DNA from 3 places in the Rhodoferax sp. GW821-FHT07G04 genome. Region 1 is predicted to be linked to each of the others. Evidence: predicted binding sites of a transcription regulator. Region 1 holds the regulator's gene; each other region holds the start of a gene.
What was found. The regulator sigma-54, encoded in region 1, starts transcription at its own class of promoters, with help from an activator protein. The targets are predictions, from matches to a motif close to TGGCANGNAANCTGCTTT.

Region 1 (7,573 bases):
TCTGCGCGGCCTCGATGGCAATGGTGCCGCTACCGCAGCAGGGGTCGTACAGCGGCAACAGATCATCGTCACCCTCGGCCCAGCCGCAGGCGGCAATCATGGCCGCGGCCAGCGTCTCTTTCAGCGGCGCCTCGCCCTTGTCCTCGCGCCAGCCGCGCTTGAACAGCGGCTCGCCCGAGGTGTCGATATACAGCGAGCAAGTGTCGGTGGTCAGGTGGGCATAAATGCGCACATCGGGCCACTGGGTGTTGACGTCCGGGCGCACCCCGTGGGCCTTGGCGCGGAAGCGGTCGCAAACGGCGTCCTTGATCTTGAGCGCGGCAAAGTTCAGGCTGTTCAGCGGGCTGTGCTGGGCCGTCACCTCGACCTTGATCGACTGCTGGGGCGTGAACCAGATCTCCCACGCCACGTCGCTGGCGGCGCGGTACAGGTCTTGTTCGGTGCGGTATTCCGTGTAGTTCAGCTGCACCAGCACGCGCTGGGCCAAGCGGCTGTGCAAGTTGAGCCGCAGCGCGTCGCGCCACGAGGCCTGGGCCATCACCCCGCCACGGCGTGTCAGCAGGTCCTGGCCCATCAAACCGGTCAGGTCGTGCACCTCATGGGCCAGCAGGTCTTCTACGCCGGCGGCGCAGGGGAGGAAGATTTGGAGTGAGTTCATAAAGCCTTCCTCAACGACGCGGGAGCAATCTTCAGCCCCTCGCGGTATTTGGCAACCGTGCGGCGGGCGCATTCGATGCCCTGCTCTTTCAGCATCTCGGAAATCTGGTTATCACTCAAGGGCTTTTTGTCGCTTTCGGCGCTGATGAATTGCTTGATGAGTGCGCGCACGGCCGTGCTGGACGCATTGCCGCCGGACTCTGTGCCCAGGCCGGAGCCGAAGAAATATTTCAGCTCGAAGGTGCCGAACGGCGTGGCCATGTATTTGGCGGTGGTGACGCGGCTGATGGTGGACTCGTGCAGGCCCAGTTCGTCGGCAATCTCGCGCAGCACCAGGGGGCGCATGGCCAGCTCGCCGTGCGTGAAGAAGCTTTTTTGCCGGTCCACGATGGCGGTGCTGACGCGCAGGATGGTGTCAAAGCGCTGCTGGATGTTCTTGATGAACCAGCGCGCCTCTTGCAGGCGCTGCTGCAGGCCGGCGTAACTGGCGCTGTCCTTGCCGCCACCACGGTGGTTGCGCAGCACGTTGGCATAAATGTCGTGCACGCGCAGCTTGGGCATGACCTCGGGGTTGAGCATCACGCGGAACTGCGGGTTGACACCGGGGCGCACCTTGCCCACGGGCACCACCAGCACATCGGGCACAACGATGTTGCGCTCCACATCCACAAAGCGGCGGCCGGGCTTGGGTTCCAGGCGGGCGATCAGCGTGATGGCCTCGCGCGTCTGTGCGTCGGTGCCGTTGCAGCGCTGCACCAGGGTCTTGACATCGCGGCGGGCCAGCAGGTCCATGGGCTGGGCGCAGATGCGCAGCGCCAAGGCCAATAGTGCGGCCTGCTCGGGCTCGGGCGGGTCCAGCGCGTCGTCCAGTTGGGCGCGCAGTTGCAGGCGCAGGCATTCACCCAGGTCGCGGGCGCCCACACCAGCAGGCTCCAGGCTTTGCAGCAGGCCCAGGGCGACCGTGAAGTGGTGGACCAGGTCTTCCAGCTGTTCTTCATCCGCGTCACCGGCTAGGCTGCGGGCCAGCTCGGGCAGCGGGTCTTCGAGGTAGCCGTCGTCGTTCAGCGACTCGATCAGAAAGCGCAGCGCGCTGGCATCCACCTCGCCCAGGCGCAGGCCCAGCGCCTGGCGGTGCAGGAAAGACTGCAGCGACTCCTGGGTACGGGCCAGTTCGGTGGCGTCGGTGTCTTCGTCGTCACCCAGGTTGTTGGTGCGGGCCTTGGCATCCGTGCCCCATTCGCCGTCGTCGGGCACCAGTTCGGTTGTGCCGTCGCCGTCCCAGCTGGGTTCGTCGTCACCGCTGCCCAGCGGGGTGGTGTCTTCGTCCTTTGTGCTGCTAGCCCCCGTGGAATCTGGATAGTCCGCTACGGAATTGGAAGCAACTTCGGATTCACGCTCCCCCGCACTGACCGGCGTATCGGCCTGGGCCAGGCCAAACTCCTCGCGCACGGCCTCGTCCTGGGTCAGTTCCAGAAAGGGGTTTTCGTCCAGCATCTGCTCCACTTCCTGGCTGAGTTCCAGTGTGGAGAGTTGCAGCAGGCGGATGGACTGCTGCAACTGGGGCGTGAGCGCCAGGTGCTGCGAGACGCGTAAAGAAAGCCCCTGTTTCATCACATCCGAAAGTGTTCGCCGAGGTACACGCGGCGCACGTCGGCGTTGTCCACGATCTCGGAAGGCGTGCCCTGGGCCAGCACGCGGCCGTCGCTGATGATGTAGGCGTGGTCGCAGATACCCAGGGTCTCGCGCACGTTGTGGTCGGTGATCAACACACCAATGCCGCGCGACTTCAGGAAATTGATGATGCGCTGGATTTCAATGACGGCAATCGGGTCGATACCGGCGAAGGGCTCGTCCAGCAAGATGAAGCGGGGCCGCGTGGCCAGCGCGCGGGCGATCTCCACACGGCGGCGCTCACCACCCGACAGCGCCAGCGCCGGTGATTCGCGCAGATGCTCGACGCGCAGGTCTTGCAGCAGCGCGGTCAGGCGCCGCTCGATCTCGGCGTTGTTCAGCGGCTTGCCGGCCTCGTCGTGCTGCAACTCCAGCACGGCGCGCACGTTTTCCTCGACATTGAGCTTGCGGAAAATCGACGCCTCTTGTGGCAGGTAGCCCAGCCCCAGGCGCGCACGGCGGTGGATGGGCATGTGCTCGATGGAGTGGCCATCTATCGTGATGTCGCCGGCGCTGGCACGCAGCAGGCCGACGATGATGTAGAAGGATGTGGTCTTGCCCGCGCCATTGGGCCCCAGCAGCCCCACGACCTCGCCGGTACGCATCGTCAGGGACACATCCTTGACCACCTGGCGCTTGCCGTAGAACTTCTGGATATGGCTGACCTCCAGCCGGCCCAGGGTCGAATCCACCGCGCCGCTGCCGTTGGCGCTGCTATCTGTGTCTTTGCTGCTTTCGCCGCTGTCTGCGGCCACCACCACATCGCTCACTGGGGGGTTCCCCCCAATGTCGTCGTGGCGCGCAGGTTGGGGCTGGGTTGGGATGCCGCCTTGCCCGCCGCCGGTGCAGAGGCAGCAGCTTCGGGCTTGGGCGTCAGCATGGCTCGCACCCGGCCGCCGGGCGCGGGTGCGCTGGCACTGGTTTTTGCACTGGCGGCGCTGCTGCCATCCACACTGAATTTATCGGTCAGGTTCTCATACACAATGACCGCGCCGCTGATTTCGTCGGCCACTGCGCCACCGCGCAGGCGGCGCAACTGGGCCTTGCCGGTGAATTTAACAATATCGGCACGGCCGTCGTAGTCAATGTGCTCGCTCTCCACCTCGATGAATTCGTCCAGGGCCTCGCGCTTTTGCCGAAAGAACGCCGGCCGCTCCGGCGAGCCGGAAATAGCGCCGAACTGATAGCCGTCGGCGTCCTGGCGCACATCAATATGGGCGGCGCGGACTTGGATCGTGCCCTTGGTCATTACCACGTTGCCATGGAAGATCGTGAGCTGTTTGACATCGTCGTAGCGCATGGTGTCGGCTTCGAGATTCATAGGCTTGTTGCGGTCGGCCTTTTCTGCCCAGGCGGGCATGGCAAGCGCCGTGCAAACGGCCAGGAACAGCAGAAGTTGGGGTGGTTTTTTCATAAAGGCACGGAACTTGCTCGGGTGGAGCCTGGACGATTGTACTGAGCATAGCGCCACAATCGCTTCTGGTACCCCGGGCTTTTTAGGGCGCTTCTATTTTTATAGCTACATATTCAGTATGTACAAGGGCTAGGCTCCATTTCCATCAATGCCTGTCCGCTCCAACCCCCCGGCCTAGAATGGCTTGGCCAATCAGCAGGAGACATGCCCATGTTCGAATCCGCAGAAATCGGCCACACCATCACCAAAGCTGCCTACAAGGCCGCAGTCCCGGCCCTGCGCGCAGCGCTGCTGACTGCACAGGTAGACCTGCACGAGAACAAGAAGATTCCGGTCATCGTGTTGGTCAGCGGGCAGGATGGCGCCGGCAAGGGCGAGACCATCAATGTGCTGTACGAATGGATGGACGCCCGCTTTTTGTCCACGCTGGCTTTCTCTGAGCCCACTGACGAGGAGCGCGAGCGCCCGCCCATGTGGCGCTACTGGCGTTCGCTGCCGCCCAAGGGGCGGGTCGGCATCTTCGCCGGGTCGTGGTATTCGGAGCCGATACGCCAGCGCATCGAAGACGAGATTTCGCTCAAAGAGCTGGATGCCCAGGCCGACCAGATCAACCGTTTCGAGTCCATGCTGGTGGATGAGGGCGCGCTGGTGCTGAAGTTCTGGTTCCACCTGACCAAGGAAGGCCAGGCCAAACGCCTGAAGGCGCTGGAGAAAGACCCGCGCACCGCCTGGCGTGTGACGCAGTGGAACTGGGACCGGCTCAAGACGTACGACAAACTGCAAGACGTGGCCGGCCACCTGCTGCGCATGACCAACACGCCGTGGGCGCCGTGGATGGTGATCGAAGGCACGGACGACCGCTACCGCTCACTGACCGTAGCGCAGATCCTGCTGCAATCCATGCAAAAGAAGCTGGCCAGCACCGACGAACAGGACACGCCGGTGGCACCACTGGTGCGCGTGGACACCGATGGCCGCACCGTGCTGTCGACGATGGACCTCACGCTCGCCTTGGCCGACAAAGACTATGAGGACGCGCTCGCCCACTGGCAAGGAAGGCTGGCCGAGCTGATGCGCGATCCACGCTTCCAGGGTCGTTCCCTCGTGTGCGCATTTGAGGGCGCGGACGCCGCCGGCAAGGGCGGCGCAATCCGGCGCATCAGCGCGGCGCTGGACGCGCGCCAATACCAGGTGATCCCGGTTGCTGCGCCAACCGAGGAAGAACGCGCGCAGCCCTATCTGTGGCGCTTCTGGCGCCATGTGCCGCGCAAGGGTCGGGTGACGATATTCGACCGCACCTGGTATGGCCGCGTGCTGGTGGAGCGGGTCGAAGGCTTTTGCAGCGAAGCCGACTGGCTGCGCGCCTACACCGAGATCAACGACTTCGAACACGAGCTGGCCGCGTCGGGCGCCATCGTCGTCAAGTTCTGGCTGCAGATCAGCCAGCAGGAGCAGCTGAAACGCTTCAAGGCGCGCGAGCAGATTCCCTTCAAGCGCTTCAAGATCACCGAAGAAGACTGGCGCAACCGCAAGAAGTGGGACGCTTACCAGCTGGCCGTCTGCGACATGGTGGAACGCACCAGCACGGGCAATGCGCCATGGACGCTGGTGGAGGCCAACGACAAGAACTACGCCCGCATCAAGATTCTGCAGACGCTGTGTGAGCGGGTGGAGGCAGAGCTGGATGGGCGTTGCGCGGACGACGGTTCACCGGCTAGGCCGAAGAAACCGAAGAAGTCCAAGAAAGACAATAAGCGCCACAAAGCCTGAGGCGCCTGGACGTCATAGCGTTCTGCTCCGTGTCCCCCGCCCGCTGCGCGGGCTCCTCCTTTACCTGCGCAGAACGCTATGCCGCCCAGGCTCTAGCGTGAGGGTGTTGCGCCCAACTGAGGGGACAGATCCACACTAACCTCCAACCCCGGCTTGGCATTGCGCAAGGTCAACCGCCCACCATGGGCCTGCGCCACCAGCTTGCACAGATATAGCCCCAAGCCCACGCCGCCAGCCGTGCGGCCCCGCGCGGAATCGGGCCGGTAGAAAGGCTCGGCCAGGTGCGGTAGCACCATGTCGTCTACGCCGGGGCCGTAGTCGCGCACCGATACGCACGCGGTGGCCCGCCCCGCCTCATCGACGTGTTGGTGCAGCCGGATGCTGGGCGGCTGGTCTGCGCCGACACTGTGGCGCAGCGCGTTGTCGAGCAGGTTGCGCAGCAGCAGGCGCATACGCGTGCGGTCCAGTTGCAGCGGCGGCAGATCGGGCGCCAATTCCAAGTCCACGGCAGGCGCAGCGCCTGTTGAAGCGGCCTGGGCCACCTCCTGGATCAATTCGGCCAAGTCCACCGGCTCCAGTTGCAGGGCGGCATGGCCCTGGCCCAGGCGTTCGCTTTCCAGCAGGTCGGTGACCAGGTCGCGCATCTCGCCCAGGTCGCGCAGCAAGGCCTCGCGGCGTGCGGCCACATCGCCTTCCTCCGGTAACAGCTCGGTGTTCAAGCGTGCGCGGGTGAGCGGGCTGCGCAGTTCGTGGCTGATGGCCAGCAGCAGGCCGCGCTTGGCCTCCAGCATCTGGTGGATGCTGCGCGCCATGGTGTTGACGTCGGTGGCCAGTTGGCCCAACTCATCGCGGCGGCGCACCGGTATGGGCTGGGCAAAGTCTCCGCTGCCAAAACGCTGGGCGCCGTCGCGTATGTCGTCCAGCGGGCGCAGCAGGCGGCGTATGTAGCCATAGGCCAGCGCAGTCAGCGCCAGGATGCCGGCCAGTGTCATCCAGCCTATGCGGTGGGGCTGGTTTTCCCAGGCGGCGGTGCTGATGCCCAGCGCGATGCGATGGCCGTCGGCCGTGGTGCGCGACAACAGGCGCGGTGGGCCGTCCTGCCATTCATCGCGCATCTCGCCATGGTGGTGGGGCAACATCTCCGACTGCGGGTTGCTGCGCCAATTGACCACCGGCCCGGCGATCTGCACGCTCAGCGGCAGGCGCTGGGTCAGCGCTTGGGCGCGCTCAATGCTGGGCGGGCTGCCGATCTCGGCCACCAGCCGGTCCACGTAATCGCTGACCAGCGGGCGGGCCGCCACACGCCAGCCCACGCTCAGCGCCTTTTGCATGCCAAAGGTGAAGGTGGCGGCCAGGCCCATGGCCAGTAGCAGAAACAGCGTCAGCAAGCGCCAGCGCAGCGAATGCCCCAGCGCATGCCGCGCCCGGCGGTGCCAGTGGCGGCGCAGCTTATGCATGGCGGGTCTGGCTGGGGCTCTGCGCACGCAGCGCCAGCGCATAGCCGGCGTTGCGCAGGGTCTTGATCGCGTCCAACGGCTCCAGCTTCTTGCGCAGGCGGCTGACCACAATGTCCACGGCCCGTGTGTAAAGGTCTGCCTCATGCCCGCGCAGCTGGTTCAGGATGTCGTCGCGGTGGAAGACCTTGCCGGGCTCGCGGGCCAGCAGGTGCAGCAGGTCAAATTCGGTGCTGGTCAGCTCGATGCTCTGGCCCAGGCACTGCACGCTGCGGGTGGTGGCGTCCACCACCAGCCCCTCGAAGAGCAGGCGGCCATCGGCGGCGACGGGTGTTGCGGATGCCGTGCTATTGCCATTCGGCTGGCGGCGGCGCAGCACGGTCTGCAGGCGTGCGACCAGCTCACGCGGCTCGAAGGGCTTGGGCAAATAGTCATCGGCCCCCAGCTCGAGGCCGACCACACGGTCCATGACATCGCCGCGTGCCGTCAGCATGATCAGCGGGATATCGCTCTCTTTGCGTATCGTGCGGCACAGCTCAAAGCCGTCCATCTCGGGCAGCATCACATCCAGAATGGCGGCATCGAACCCGCCCTGGCGCAACTGGGC
Region 2 (7,573 bases), 600 kb from region 1:
ATGCGTGCCACAAAAAATAATCAATCAAATCAAAGACTTAGATGAATTTCGACAACACACGGTGTCGGAATTCGCAGACAGCCTTGGGCACCTGGGAAAAAAGGCCATTGAAATCAAGGGCTTGCGTAGTCGCTGGCTGCAGACACTTGCCAACGGCGCCGCGTTGCTGCTGCGCAGGGTTTTAAATACCCAATTTAGGGTTATTCGAGTAGGCCGCGATACAAATCGCCCCCTAGCCCTTGCCAGTCATGGACGTACAGCTACCAAAAGCGTAGCGCCCGTGTGCTCCTTGGGAACACACGGGCGCCTGGGTGCTTACATTCCGCTGGGCCGCCATTGCTGCACCAGCTTGGGCTCGCCCGGATCTGGGGGCTCGCCGTCGCCGTGCTGCAGCGCGGGGCTGTGGGGTTCATGCACCGGGCCGGTAACTGCCGGATCCGGGTGCATGTCGTCGGGCGTAGCGTCTCCGCTTGGCATCGTCGTCGCCATCTCTGACCGCCTCACATCACCACGGGTGGGAATTTGGGGTTGTCATGGACGACGATGGACTTGGTGATCGATCCTTCGCAGGCAGAGCCCGTGGCCTTTTCGATGTCGCCTGCCTCAATCGTCACCTGCACATTGGTGGTGTCCGCCGAGAACACTTGCACCGGCTGCTTGTCCGACACGCCAGGCATGTGCACGCGTGGCCCGGCAAAGGGCGCCTGCCCACCGTTGATGAGCTGCGTGATGCGGTAGAGGCACTTGGGCCCTTCAATGATGGGGGTGATCCGCAATACGCCGTTATCCGGTGTCAAGGCATTGGCGATCAATGCTGGCGCAAACAAAACATCGGCCGCAGTGGTGTTCATGGCATTGGCAATGTCGGAGCCGCTGCCGTGCACGCCGCGGGCCTCCAGCTTCAGGCCCTTGATCTGCCCCGGCACGGCGACGATGGCGATGGTCTTGCTCGCGGCTCCCAGGCAGGAGACCTTGGCCAGGCTGTCGTCACCCGGAGTGGACTTGGCCGTCAACGTGTAATTGCCGGGCTTGAAGGCCGCAAGGTTCGCAGTGATCGGCATCTTGAAGAAGGTGCCGTTGCCCAGTGGGGTCGATTGGCCATTGCCTTCCAGCAGCACGGTCCAGCCGCAGCGCTTGTCCGCATTCTGGGGCGCCTGGTTATCCACGCTGCCCTGCACGGCAAAGCCCAGGCTTTCGTCGACGCGGTAGGTATTGGGTGCGGCGGATTTGCCCGGTGTCAGCGTGAGGTCGGTGATCTTGGGCCAATCGGCACCCACATTGATCTTTTGCCGCTCGATCTTGAAGGCCGTGTATTCGCCACCGCCCTGGCAGGCCATGCCGGAGGCCTTGTCGCTGCCCCAGGCCAACGCCGCGACCTTGTAGTGCCCGTGCGCGAACTGGTCCAAGGGCAGGTTGGCATGGACCAGCGCAGGGAACTTGCTGGTCTGCGGGAAATAGGATTCCTTGCCGGTATCGGTATTGATGACCACCAGGTGGTATTGGCACAGCTTGCCGGAGCCCATGACATGCACGGCCAGCTTGGGGTCACTGACCAGGGTCGTGGTCGGCACCATGATGGAGAGGATGTTGCCGGGCTTGGCCTCCACCCCCGACAGCATGGGCATGGCCGGCGCTGCCGGCAGATGCGCTGCACCGGGGCCGGTTCCGGGGGCGGCTGCGGGTGAGCCTATGGTCTGGGCAAAGCCCGGTAGGCAGGCCGCGAGGGTCCATGCGGATGCCCATAGGGCTTTTTTAAACGTGGGTAATGTCATTGCTGTGCTCTCGCTGTTGGTATCTGGATGGATAGGCAACAGTGAGTCGCGGCATACCACGCAGGGGGTCACGTGAAAGTGCGCAGAAACCTCTGCGCACTTTCACACGGGGAAGTGGACGGTTCTTAGCCGTTCACCGAAAACGTCGTGGTCGCAGCGCCGGTGCAATTGCCGGTGCCCTTGGCCGTCCACAGGTGAGAGCCCAAGGGCGCGCCCTGGATCTTGACCTTCATGGGGAAGGGCTTGGCCGCCGAACTGGCAAACATCTGGGGACCGAGACCGCCGCCTTCTATCGTGTAGTTGCAATGGCCGGTGCCCTGCACCTCGATCCAGGTCTCGGTGCCTTGGTCGGTATAGGGAACCTGCTTGATTGAGACCAGTGTGGCGGGCTGCATCACGACGCCTTGCTTCAGCGCGGACTGCGCGGCCGGGTTCAGCGCGCTGGGGTGGGCGTTGGGATTGGGCGCGGCTGCCATCGCCGCAAAGCTGGCGCCGAACAAGACCAGTGCAATGGCGCGGGCGGTGGTTGTAGATTTCATCAGGATTCTCCGGTGGATTGGGATGGGTTGTGGGTTGAAGGTTTGGATGTGTGCACCAGGCATTGCGTGCTGTGTACCCGGCGTTACCGGGGTATGTCGGCGACTTCGATCACCGCGTTGTCGCCGGGGATGCCGCTGGTCCCGTACGAGTAGTGGAAGCCGCAGGCCTGCTTCTCGGCCTCGCTCAGCATGGCCGACTCGGTAGCCAGGTTGCGCACCAGGTACTGGCCGGGCTCGGTCAGTACAAAGGTGCTGACCCGCGGCCAGCCGCCGGTGCCCACTTTGTCGCTGACCTTGTAGTAGTTGTTGCCCTTGTGCGCAATCAGCACCGTGGTCGGGCACTGTGTTTCTACGCCGGTGCCATACATGCGCACGGTCAGCGTATCCCCGACCTTCAGGCTGGTGCTGGACACCTGCATGCTGGTGATACGCGTATGGGGCACGGTAAGGCCCGGGTTGTTGCCGACCGGCCGGCTGGGCGCGCCCATGGTCGGTCCGGCCGGGTTCACCGGCGTGGCGGCTTGGGCCAGGCAGGCCAGCCACAGGGCGGCGGCCAGGGCGACGGGGGCGTAGCGTGTGTGCATGGGAACGTCAATCCTTGTTGGTGGGGTGGTGGTGCATACCCGTTATGAAGCTGTGTCGGAGCGCGCCAGCAAAAGGTTCACTCGCCCTGTGCGCCATCACACGGCGGCGGCTTGCTGCGACTGCCCTTCATGGGCGCCGAACTGCATGACATCAGCCAGCAGCTCATAGGCCTTGGTCCAGGCTTGGCGCATGGCGGGTGTGAACTTGTCGCCCAGGCCCTGCTCCAGCGTCCAGATCAAGGCGCTGCCCACCGTGGCGTAGTGCTCGGTGCGCACGCCGTAGTTGACGTGGCGCGCGCCCAGCTGGCGCACCACCGGCAACAGGGCTTCCAGGTTGGTCAGGCCGTTGACGGCCGCATTCAACATGGACATCAGCATGCGGCCCTGGTGCGCCATCTCTCCCTTGAACATCGGGCGCAGCGAGGGGTCCAGCGTGAACAGGTGGTGGTAGAACAGCTCGGCCGCCACAACAGCAATGGGCCGCACTTCGGCGAAGGACGATTGCACCAGGTTGATTTCTTCGGAATTCATCGACAGGTTTCCTTGTGAGTAGTCGTGATAGGTAAATGGATAAGTACAGGCATTACCCAAGATGCGTGCCAGCGTGCAAGCCCTTATGAATCAACAACTTACGTAGCCTTTCCCACTGAGCTGTGTCGGCTTTCTCCGACAGCTCTGGCCGCGGGGAACGGCAACTCCAATGGAATCAAGGGTTTGGCGGTGTCCGCCAAAGCCGACACCACAGCATCAGGGCGCCGCGGCTGGCCCCAAACGCACCGTGAAGCAACTGCCATGACCCACGCGGCTGCGTACCTGCACCGTGCCGCCATGCAGGTCAACCGACTGCTTGACGATGGCCAGGCCCAGGCCGGTGCCCTGTATCGCGCCCACATTGCTGGCGCGCTGGAACGACTCGAACAAATCGTCCAGCTCGTCCTCGGGAATCCCCATACCCTGGTCCGTCACTTCGAACACCGTGTCTGCGCCCTGCACGCCTACCGTCAGGCAAACCTCGCCCCCGTTGGGCGAATACTTGATGGCGTTGGACAACAGGTTGCCCAGGATATGGCGCAGCAGGTTTTCATCCAATAGACGGTGGCCGGGCTCCGGCGCGCAGACCACCCGCACGGTGCACCGGCTGTCGGGCTGCAGACTCTTGGCTTCACGTGCCAGGCTCTCGCACAGGGCCATCAGATGGAGCGACTGGGGTCTGAACTCCAGCATGTGGGCCTCGGCCTGGCCGAGCAGCAGAATGCGCTCCAGCATGCGCGTCATGCGGGTCACGCTGGCGCGGATCATGTTGAACAGCTCCGCCTTCTCATCGGGAGGCAAGCGCTCCCCGTAACTCTGCAGCAGTTCCTGGGCGGACAGTATCGTGGCCAACGGCGTCCGAAACTCATGGCTGCTCATGGCGATGAAGCGCGAGCGCAGGGCGTTGAGGTTTTGCTCGCGCTCCACCGCAGCACGGGTTGCCAGTTCGGCGTTATGGCGCTCGGTGACATCGAGAAAGTAGACCAGCAGGCCCTGACCTCCGTCCCAAGGAACGATGTTGTCGCCAAACTCCAGCCACTTCATCGGCCCACTGGGCAAGGGCACCCGGGCGTGGCGGTGCGCTGGCGCATCCTGACCCAGCAGGCGGGAGTGGATGCGCTGCGCCAGCGCAGGCCTGTCGTCCACATGCAGGCGGCTTACCAGCCCTGCTTCAATGATCTCGGCCTTGGTCGCCTCCAGTATTTCGGTAGCCCGGTAGTTGACGAACACCACGCGGTCGTTCTGCAAGACCACCAAGCCCTCCCCGATGTGTTCGATGACGGAGGGTACTGGCATCGTCGCCGGCGGTAACAGGGGTGGAGTGGCTGGACATGGCATGTTTCGTATCGCGGGGGCAGTCTGTGGGATAACCAAAAAACATGCCACGCAAAATATGCAATGGAATCAACACACTAGCGCCCGGGCGGTGGTGGCCCCTGTCGGGCTTTGCCGACAGATTTCGCAGCGAACGGCGCAAAGCCTCTGGAATCAGGGGCTTAGGCTGTCGGGCAATGCCGACAAGCCGGCATCCATATAGAAAACTTGGCGTCAGCCCTCGTGGGATATACGTATGTCGCTACTATTTTTGCAGCACACACATTTCCACAGGGCTCGCACCCACGCGGAATCAGGCCTTGAAGCTGGCGGACTCCAGCTGGTGCCGGGCCAGCAGGGCGTAGAAATCCGTGCGGTTGCGCTTGGCCAGCTTGGCCGCTTGCGCCACATTGCCCTTGGTGATTTTGAGCAGCTGCGTCAGGTAGTCCCGCTCAAACTCCTTGCGGGCATCGTCCAGCGGCAAAAGCTCCGCGCCCTGGCTGGAGAGTGCACTTTGCACCAGGGACACCGGTATCAGCGTGCCGGTGCACAGCACTACGCATTTCTCGACCACGTTTTGCAACTGACGCACATTGCCGGGCCACGACGCGGTGCTGAGCTGCTCCAGCGCGCCGGGTGCAAAGGCCGTGATCGATTTGCCGTAGCGCTGGGACAGGCTGCGCATGAAGTGGTGCGCCAGCAGCGCAATGTCTTCGCGGCGCTCGGCCAGCGGTGGCAGCGACAGGCCGACCACGTTGAGCCGGTAGTAGAGGTCTTCCCGGAAGCGTCCGGCAGCCACCTCGTCTTCCAGCTTGCGGTTGGATGCGGAGATGACCCGCACATCCACCTTGTGGGACTTGGCGGCACCGACCGGGCGCACTTCACGCTCCTGCAGCACGCGCAGCAATTTGACCTGCATCGCAATCGGCAGGTCCGCAATCTCGTCCAGGAAGATCGTCCCGCGGTGGGCGCTGGTGAACAGGCCTTCGTTGTCGCGCACCGCTCCGGTAAACGCACCCTTGACGTGGCCGAACAGCTCCGACTCGACCAGGTTCTCGGGAATGGCGCCGCAGTTCACCGCCACCAGCGCTTCCTGGCAGCGCGCGCTGGATGCATGCAGTGCCCGCGCCAGTAGTTCCTTGCCGGTGCCGCTTTCGCCATGGATCAATACGGCCGCGTCGCTTTGGGCCATCAAACGCGCCTCGGCCAGCAGCTTCTCCATGCGCGGGCTGCGTGTGATGATGGCTTCGCGCCAGGATTCACCGGCTTCTTCGCCCGGCATGTCGGCACCCAGCGCGGATGAGACTTCCAGTGCACGGTCCACCTCGCGCATCAGGTCGGCGCCTTCGAATGGCTTGGTGATGTAGCCGAAGATGCCTTTTTGCATGGCATCGACGGCGTCCGGTATCGTGCCGTTGGCGGTCAGTATCAACACCGGCAGCAAAGGAAAGCGCCGGTGCACGGCCTTGAACAACTGCAGCCCGTCCATGCCCGGCATGCGCAGGTCGGTGATCATGATGTGTGGCACTTCGCGGTCCAGCAGGGCCAGCGCGGCGGCGCCGCTATCGGCTTCTATGGCAATGTGGCCTTCGTAATGCAAGCGCAAGGACAGCAGTCGCAGCAGTGCGGGGTCATCATCAACAATCAGGATACGCGCCATATTTTTTCTTCAGTCAGGTTCAGCGGCGACCACCCTGCACAAGCGGTCTCCAACGGGTTTTAGCGGAATTGTCCGCAAGCATAACGTCTACAGGGCTGTAAAACGAGGTTGACAGGGCCTCAGGAGCGGTCCTCACGCAGTGCCGCACCGATTTGCACCAGTCCGCAGCCAAACGCCGTATCGGCGCCGCGCGCGCCCAGGTCCCGAGCGCCGCGGCACAGCCGGGTGGCCATGCTGCGTGCTGCAGGCCGGGGGTTCTGGGCGATCAACAATGCGCTGGCACCGGTCACTACCGCCGCCGAGAACGAGGTGCCGCTGACATAGCGGCCCGATTCGCCATCGGGCACCCACAGGTCCACACCGGGTGCGGCCAATGTGATGTAGCTGCCGCGGTTGGCCTGTACATACAGGCGGTCGGCCGCATCGGTGGCGGTCACGGCGATCACGCCCGGGTAGGCGGCGGGGTAGGCTGGCGCAGCATCCGGCCCACTGTTGCCCGCGGCCGCGACCACTACAACGGCCTGTGTGGCCAGCTTGGCAAAGGCTTTCTCCATCACCAAGTCCGGCGGGCCGCCCAGGCTCAGGTTGATGATGTGTACCTTCTCGGACAGCAGCCAATCCAGTGCACGAACCAGGGCCGCACTATTGGTCAGGTCATCCGGTCCCAGGCTGCGCATGATCTCTGCCGAGTACAGCTGCGCCTGCGGTGCGATGCCGACAAAGCCCGTGCCCGGTTCACGCCCCGCGATCAGTGCGGCGATGGCCGTCGCATGGGTGGTGGGTGCCGGGGTATCAGAGGCCTGCAGAAAGCTTTTGCGGCTGACGCTGGCACCCGCCAGGGCTGGGGCGCGGGCCACCGGGCCATCGACGATGCCAATGCGGATGCCTGCGGTGTTCGGCAGGCTGGATGCCGGCAGGGGTTGGTCCACCTTCTGCGGCAAATAGATGCGAGCCGGCGATGTGGACTGCAACAGCGGGCGGTAACGCATGTGGAAGTCAATCACCGCGTCCGGGAACTCCTTGCGCAACTGGTCGCGCATCGCCGCTGCTTCGGCAGGGCTTGCCAGCTGGAAGACGGCGATGACGCCACCCAGGTGCGCCAGCGCCGTGGTGTCCGTCGGCTCCAACTGGTGGCTCTGACGCAGCGTGGCCAGTCCTGCCTCGGCTTGCGTA
Region 3 (7,573 bases), on a different contig from region 1:
AAGCGGCTTTGCGGGTCGTCCTTGGCGGCCTTGGGCCAGGTGCTGATCAGGTAGTAGTTGACGGCCGGGCGGCACGATGCACAACCATTGGGCGTCTTCCATTCCAGGAACTTGAAGGTGTCGGCAATCGTCAGCAGCTTGTTGTTGCGAATCGCATCGCGCACGGCCTGGTGGCCATGGTCGGTACAGGCGCACATGGCCTTGGTCTTGGGCGTGGCGGAGTAGTCGCCACCGGCGGTGAACATGATGATCTGTTCCACCAGCCCGGTGCAGGAGCCGCAAGACGCGCTGGCCTTGGTGTGTTTCTTGACCTCGTCCAGCGTGAACAAACCCTTCTCGCGGATGGCCTTGCAGATCGTGCCCTTGTTGACGCCGTTGCAGCCGCAGACCTCGGCATCGTCGGGCATGGTGGCAGCCTTGCTGTGGCCTTCGTGGCCGGTGTCGCCGATATTGGATTCGCCAAACATCAGCTTGTCGCGGATGTCGGCAATGCTGCGGCCATCGCGCAAGAGCTTGAAGTACCAGCTGCCGTCCACGGTGTCACCATACAGGCAGGCGCCGACCAGCTTGTCGTCCTTGATAACCAGCTTCTTGTAGACGCCGCCATAGGGGTCGCTCATGACCAGCTCTTCGGTGCCATCACCACCGGTGAAGTCGCCCGCGCTGAACAGGTCAATGCCGGTGACCTTGAGCTTGGTCGATGTGAGCGAACCCTGGTAGCGGCCAATGCCGTACTGCGCCAGGTGGTTGGCGGCCACCTTGGCCTGTTCAAACAACGGCGCCACCAGACCGTAGGCAATGCCGCGGTGGGCCGCGCATTCACCCACGCTGTAGATGCGGGCATCGGTGGTGGTCTGCATGGTGTCGTTGACCACGATGCCCTTGTTGCAATGCAGGCGCATGCTCTCGGCCAGCTCGGTGTTGGGGCGAATGCCCACGGCCATGACGACCAGATCGGCAGCCACCTCGGTGCCGTCCTTGAACTGGATGGCCTTGACGCGACCTGCCTCATTGCCAACCAAACCTTGTGTCTGTGCACCGATCAGGAACTTCAGGCCCCGGTCTTCCAGCGACTTCTGCAGCATCTTGCCGGCCACGGTGTCCAGCTGGCGTTCCATCAGCGTGGGCATCACATGCACCACGGTCACATTCATGCCGCGCAGCATGAGGCCGTTGGCCGCTTCCAGGCCCAACAGACCGCCGCCGATGACCACGGCGTTCTTGTATTGCGTGGCCGCTTCGATCATCGCGTTGGTGTCGGCAATGTCGCGGTAGGCGATGACGCCTTGCAGGTCTTTGCCCGGCACAGGCAATATGAAGGGGTTGGAGCCAGTGCACAGCAGCAGGCGGTCGTATTCGGCCTCGGTGATGGCGCCATTGGCATCCTTGGCGCGCACGATGCGCTTGACGCGGTCCACCTCATAGACCTTCTTGCCGGCGTGCAGTGTGATGTGGTTCTCGGTGTACCACTCCCAGGAGTTCAGCACGATCTCGTCCAGCGTCTGTTCGCCGGCCAGCACGGGCGACAGCAAAATGCGGTTGTAGTTGGGGTGTGGCTCCGCGCCGAAGACGGTGATGTCGTACAGATCGGGTGCAATCTTCAGCAATTCTTCCAGCGTGCGCACGCCCGCCATGCCATTGCCTATCATTACCAACTTGGATTTTTTCATTGCCGCCACTCCTGGTATCGGAAACCTTGGCACGTGGATATGCCACCTGCCAAACAAAAGAGAAAAGGGATAGTTCAAACACGGCCATGCGGCCGGTACACCAAACTCACACACATGCATACGTCGTTGTATGCAGAACCCGCAGTGCAATCGCTAAGGTTGTGGGCGCTCCGTTACGCCCGCTTGCTCTTATGCAAGAGCTGTGCCATATCATGGTGTTTACCCTTGTTTTTATGGCTGCTGCCCGACAAGCTGGTGCGTGTCTTGCATGCCCGGCACCTGTTCTCTCTCTCAAAACCGTGTTTTTATGACGTCTGCCCTGGTCCATGTGAATGGTTTGAAAACTGCGCAAGTGCTGCACGACGACCTGGCCGCGGCCGGCATTGCTGTACTCGCCACGGTGCAAGACCGCGCCCGGCTATTGCAGGAAGTGGTGCGCCATGCACCAGATGTGCTCATTTGTGATGTGCCCGTGCCGGACGAGGCCTTGTTCAAGGCCACGGCTGCCATTGCAGAAACCGCGCCCTGCGCCGTGGTCGTGTTCACGGCCGATGCCGATGTGGGCCATATGGACCGTGCCCTGGCGTCGGGCATCCACGGCTACGAGGTGAATGGCTACGGCGCCCACCGTCTGCGCGCCCTGGTGCACCTGGCCCAGGCCCGCTTTCGCCAGCAGCAGGCCCAGGCCCAGGCGCTGGCCGATATCTCCACCCGCTTTGAAGAGCGCAAGATGGTGGAACGGGCCAAGGGCATATTGATGCAGGCCCAGCACCTGTCAGACGACGACGCCTTCCACATCCTGCGCACCGCCTCCATGCACACCAACCAAAGGCTGGGCCAGGTGTCGCAGCACATCGTGCAGTCCGCTCGCAACGCGGAAGATGTGAACCGCTGCGGCCAGCTGCGCATGCTGTCGCAGCGCCTGGTAACACTGCAGCTGCTGCAGCAGGCCTTGCCACAAGCCGGCGCGCCGTGGGCGCAGCAGTTGCAGGAGTCCGTGCAGCGCATTGATGCCAACCTGGCCTACCTGGGGAAAAGCCTGTCGCAGGCCACGTATGGCGACTTGTTGGGCCAGGTGCAGCAAACTTGGGCGGAGCTGCAGCCCGTGCTGCATGGAAGCCCCGGCGCTGGGGACGCAGCATCGGCGTATGCCCGGCTGGACGAACTGGCCGAGCACCTGCTGCAGGGTGCCGAGCGCCTGACCACCCAGCTGGAAAGCGCCAGCCCCGCGCCGCCGCTGCGCGTGCTCAACCTGGCCGGCCGCCAGCGCATGCTGTCGCAGCGCTTTGCCAAGGATGCCGTGCTGGCGCTGCTGGGCGGGGCAGCTTTGCAAGAGCGCAGCGCAACGGGCATGGCCGCATCGCGTGCTGCGTTTGAAGAGGCGTTGACTTACCTGAATGGCCTGCCGCTGAGCACGCCCGATATCCACACCGCGCTGGAGGCGGCGGGCATTGGCTGGCTGACGCTGGTGGCCGCTACCAAGGCGGCGCCAGGCGCAGGTGACGCGGCGCAGTTGCATGGCTTGGCGCAGGCCAGTGAAAGCCTGTTGACGGTGCTGGAGCAGCTTTCCGCCCACTACGAACACAGCATGCAGATGCTCACCGGTGCGTAGGAGGGGCGCAGGAGCCTGAGTCGCAAAGCGTTTTGCTCCGTGTCCCCCGGCCTGCGGCCTCCTCCTTTACCTGCGCAAAACGCTTTGCGACTCAGGCTCCTGCACCCAAAGCACTGCAATAGCGCATACCGTGCTGCAATGCACCAAATCAGGGAAAACCCACCCAAAAGCTCCCCATGCACGGGCATCGATATTGCTTACCCTTGGTGCATATGGCATTTGAACTCGACATCGGCTTCGCATCCAGCGCCGGCACCAAGGACAGCAACGAGGACTTCTGTGGCGCCCTGATGCCCGAGCCCGGGCTGGAGGGCATGGGCGTCATCGCGGCGGTGGCCGATGGCGTGAGCCGCGGCGGTATGGGCAAGGAGGCGGCGCAGACCACCGTCGTCAGCCTGCTGCGCGACTACTTTGGCACCCCCGAGACCTGGGACGCCACCGTGGCCCTGGACCGCATCATCTGCAGCCAGAACGCCTGGTTGTGCGGCATCAACCGTCGCCGCCAGCCCGCGGTGGGCATGACCACGCTGACCGCCGTGGTGTTGCGCGGCCAGTCCTATGCGCTGGCCCATGTGGGCGACTCGCGCGCCTACCTGCTGCGCGGCGGGCAGATCCAGCAGATCACCCACGACCACGTGGTCAACCACCCCGACTTCAAACACCAGCTGGTGCGCGCCGTGGGGCTGGAAGAGCGGGTGGTGGTGGACTATGTGCAAGGCGACCTGCAGGTGGGTGACGTGTTTGTGCTGCTGACGGACGGTGTGTATGGCTCCTTGTCCGACAAGCGCCTGCAGGCCATGGCCGAGGGCGACAACGCGCAAGCTGCTTGCGAAGCCCTGCTGGACGCCGCGCTCAAGGCCGGCAGCAAAGACAATGTGACCGCCCTGGTGGTGCGCGTGCTGGGCCTGCTGGACGCCACGCTGCAAGACGAAAACCGTGCCGCCCAAAGCTTGCCCGTGCCGCCACTGATGAAAGTGGGTGAGGTGATCGACGGACTGACCATCACCGCTCCCGTGGCCGACAACGGCATCAATGTTGTTTACCAAGCCAAGGTAGCGGCCCCCACAGCGGGCGCAGACCCCGACAAACGCTACATCATCAAGGCCCTGCACCCCGCCCGCGCCCATGACCGCGAAGAGCTGGCCATGCTGGCCCACGAGGCCTGGCTGGCCAAACGCATGCAGTCGTCCCGCGTGGCGGACAACCTGGTCCAGATCCACACCGAACTGCCAGGGCTGCCAGAGGGCCGGCCGCGCAGCGCCTTTTACCTGGTCTATGACTGGCATGGCGGCGAGACACTGCAGCACGCGCTGGCCCAGCAAAAGCGCTTCAAGCTGCCGCAGGCGCTGGCTGTGGGCGTGCAGGCATTGAAGGCGCTGGGCCGCCTGCACCGCCAGGGCGTCATCCACCGCGACATCAAGCCCGCCAACCTGCACCAGGGCGAAGACGGCGTGTTGCGCCTGCTGGACCTGGGCGTGGCGCTGAGCGGGCGCGAACCAGCCTCCATGCGCGAGCTGCACGCCGGCACACCCAGCTATGTGAACCCCGAGCAGTGGGGCTTCAACTGCAAGACCAGCGCCCGCAGCGGCGGCCAGCGCACCGACGTGCCGCAGGAGCTGCCCGACCCGCAGAGCGACCTGTTCGCGCTGGGCGTCACGCTGTACCAGTTGCTGACTGGCAAGCTGCCCTATGGCGAGGTGCTGCCCTACCAGGTGGGCCGCTACTACCGCGACCCGGTAGCCCCCAGCCGCCACAACCCGGAGATACCGATCTGGCTGGACCATGTGCTGCTCAAAGCCGTGGCCCGCGACAAGCGCCAGCGCTTCGAGACGGCCGAAGAGTTCCGCTTGGCGCTGGAGCGCGGCGCGTCCCGCCCGCTGTCCGCTCCCTCGGCTACGCCGCTGCTGCAGCGCGACCCCACGGCGCTGTGGAAGGTGGGGTTGGCGGTGTCGGTGTTGCTTAATCTGTTGTTGGTCTACTGGCTGCTGTTTTTGCCGAAATAGCCGATAGTCCTCGTCGAATATGAGAATGGTGCTATCGATTCAGAAGCAAGTGCATCACTGCGCAGCGGTCAGGCGCAATGGGCCGTACCAGGCGCGTGCCTGGCTTTGGGTGTTGTCGGTGTCGGTCATGATGGCGATACCGATCAAGGGGCCGGCCGGTTCGCCAAAAGCTTTTTCAAAGTCTGCACGGATGTTGCGCTCGTAGTTCAGCCAGCGGCTGAGCCCTTGCGGCCCGGACTCCACGACGATGGTGCGGATGCGGTCGGTGCGCGGGTTGACGATGACGGAGCCCGGCGCCCGCTTGTTGCACCACACGTACATCAGCGTGGCATAGGGCAGGGGCTCGCCCGTCATCGCGTGGGACAGCTCGGACAGCATGGCGTTCTTCATCGAAAACGTGGACCGGTCACCGTCAAAGGCCAGCACCACCCGCACCGGCGAGTCATCCGCCTGGCGCAGGGCCATGTCGGCCTGCTCGATCAATTGCGGCACCATCCATGAAAATTCGATCTTGCCCAAGTCGGCCGCCTCCACCCGCAGGGGCTGGCGCAACATGCTGGCCGATGCTTTGGAAACCGCCGCAGCCACCAAGCGCCCATCCTGCCGCACAAAAGAGAACTCGGTGGCCTGCTTGCCGGGCAGGGGGTAATGCTGCCAAGTGTCAAACGGTGCCGCAGAGGCGGTGGGTTTGCCGGTTGGTGCGTCCGCCGACGCGTACGGGCCCTGTGCCACCTCGGGGTCGGTAGGGGCCGGCACCGACGTGCAGGCTGTCATCAGCAACAGCACAGCGGCGCTCAGCAAGCCGTGCAAGCTGGGGCTGCGGTTGTTGAAGGGAACAAAAACGGATGAGTTCAGCATGGCTCTGTGGCGTCGCGGCGGGGGCTGGTGTGCGGATGGACAACTATGCCCGATGTATATGACAAATTCTGCTTGACGTGAACTGTTTTATTGCTCAACCTCCCGATTGCGCGCAGCTTTGCATGCGGTACCAGAAGGGACAATATGGCAAACATCAGTTGGAAAGATTCGCCGACCCTGTACGTTGCACTGTCGGACGGTGTACCCGTCTGCGAGTTGAAATCCATGGATATCGGTGGCGTTTCCGCCAACTGGCTGAACGGCCGCCTATGGCCACCTCCCGCCCATATGCCCAAGGCCGCGCCGCAACCGACCCGCTTCTTCTTCGGGCTTGCGGAGGCGAAGACGGCGGTGGAGGAGGCGATGATGCAGGGGTGAGGGGACTCTCGTGTCGTTCGTGCGCCAGTATTACGCAGTGCGTGCGCGGCCTCCTTTTTCTGCCCACGTCCGAGTCCAGCGGATCTGCATCACGCGCAGCATGACCAGCATGGCCACGGCCAGGGTGGCGAACACGAAGAAGCCGCCGGAGTAGCTACCCATGTATTGCTTGGACAAGCCCATGGCGTTAGGCACCAGGCCGCCGCCCAAGGCACCAATCTCGCCGATCATGGAGCCGGCCACCGCAGTGGCCAGCGGCCAGCGCAGCGGCACCAACTGGAATACCGCGCCGTTGCCGGCACCCAAGGCCGCGAAGCACACAATCACCAAGAGTGTGGTCACGGCCAGCGAGCCGGTGGACAGGCCGCACAGCACCAGCGTGCCCGCCACCGTGCACAGCACCAGGTTCAGTGTGTTGACACCGCCCCAGCGGTCCGATATCCAGCCGCCCAGCACGCGCACGGCCGCGCCCATGAAGGCGGCCAGCATCGTCAATTGGCCGGCCTGGACCTTGCTGACACCGAACTGGTCGTAGTAGTAGGTGGGTAAGAAGGTGGCCAAGCCGATGAAGCCACCAAAGGTGACCGCGTAGATCAGGCTGAAGGCCCAGCCGTCTTTCTCAAACAGGCAGGCAATGTGCTCCTTGAAGGAGGCATGGGAGTCGACGTCGTTGGGTTCCTTGGCAAAGATGACCATTACCACCATGGGGATGGTGATGGCCACGGCCGCAATGCCGTACACCGTGACCCAGCCAAAGGCCTGGGCCAGCGGCGGCGCAATCAGCACCGACACGGCCGTGCCCACATTGCCCGCACCCACCAGACCCATGGCCAGGCCCTTGTGCCGGGGTGGGAACGAGCCCGAGCCCAGCGACAGAGCGACGCCGAAGCTGGCGCCGGCAATGCCCAGCAGCACGCCCATGGCCAGCAGGTCGTTGAAACTCTTGACGCAGAAAAAGCCAAACAGCATCGCCACCATGATCATGCCCATCTCGACGAGCGTGGCTTTCTTGCGGCCGATGTACTGCGACAGGATACCCAGCGGAAAACGCA

Region 2: a site for sigma-54 is predicted at 3,480-3,497, ahead of AC07OO_RS11050 (globin family protein). Genes of this name have one in related genera too.
Region 3: a site for sigma-54 is predicted at 1,861-1,878, ahead of nirB (nitrite reductase large subunit NirB). Genes of this name have one in related genera too.

Annotation. Positions count from the first base shown of each region.
Region 1 covers NZ_JBWKQD010000002.1:1,001,243-1,008,815, forward strand. Annotated here, with positions in the region: gene AC07OO_RS13800 (THUMP domain-containing class I SAM-dependent RNA methyltransferase) at 1-658, opposite strand, end outside; gene rpoN (RNA polymerase factor sigma-54) at 655-2,268, opposite strand; gene lptB (LPS export ABC transporter ATP-binding protein) at 2,268-3,020, opposite strand; gene lptA (lipopolysaccharide transport periplasmic protein LptA) at 3,095-3,742, opposite strand; gene pap (polyphosphate:AMP phosphotransferase) at 3,953-5,512, shown strand; gene AC07OO_RS13825 (sensor histidine kinase) at 5,605-6,969, opposite strand; gene AC07OO_RS13830 (response regulator transcription factor) at 6,962-7,573, opposite strand, start outside.
Region 2 covers NZ_JBWKQD010000002.1:397,489-405,061, forward strand. Annotated here, with positions in the region: gene AC07OO_RS11030 (hypothetical protein) at 316-477, opposite strand; gene AC07OO_RS11035 (hypothetical protein) at 501-1,772, opposite strand; gene AC07OO_RS11040 (hypothetical protein) at 1,898-2,311, opposite strand; gene AC07OO_RS11045 (hypothetical protein) at 2,395-2,895, opposite strand; gene AC07OO_RS11050 (globin family protein) at 2,992-3,426, opposite strand; gene AC07OO_RS11055 (PAS domain-containing sensor histidine kinase) at 3,643-4,722, opposite strand; gene AC07OO_RS11060 (sigma 54-interacting transcriptional regulator) at 5,054-6,400, opposite strand; gene AC07OO_RS11065 (S8 family serine peptidase) at 6,520-7,573, opposite strand, start outside.
Region 3 covers NZ_JBWKQD010000003.1:342,709-350,281, forward strand. Annotated here, with positions in the region: gene nirB (nitrite reductase large subunit NirB) at 1-1,670, opposite strand, end outside; gene AC07OO_RS18880 (ANTAR domain-containing protein) at 1,978-3,282, shown strand; gene AC07OO_RS18885 (bifunctional protein-serine/threonine kinase/phosphatase) at 3,495-5,285, shown strand; gene AC07OO_RS18890 (DUF3047 domain-containing protein) at 5,340-6,143, opposite strand; gene AC07OO_RS18895 (hypothetical protein) at 6,288-6,521, shown strand; gene AC07OO_RS18900 (MFS transporter) at 6,552-7,573, opposite strand, start outside.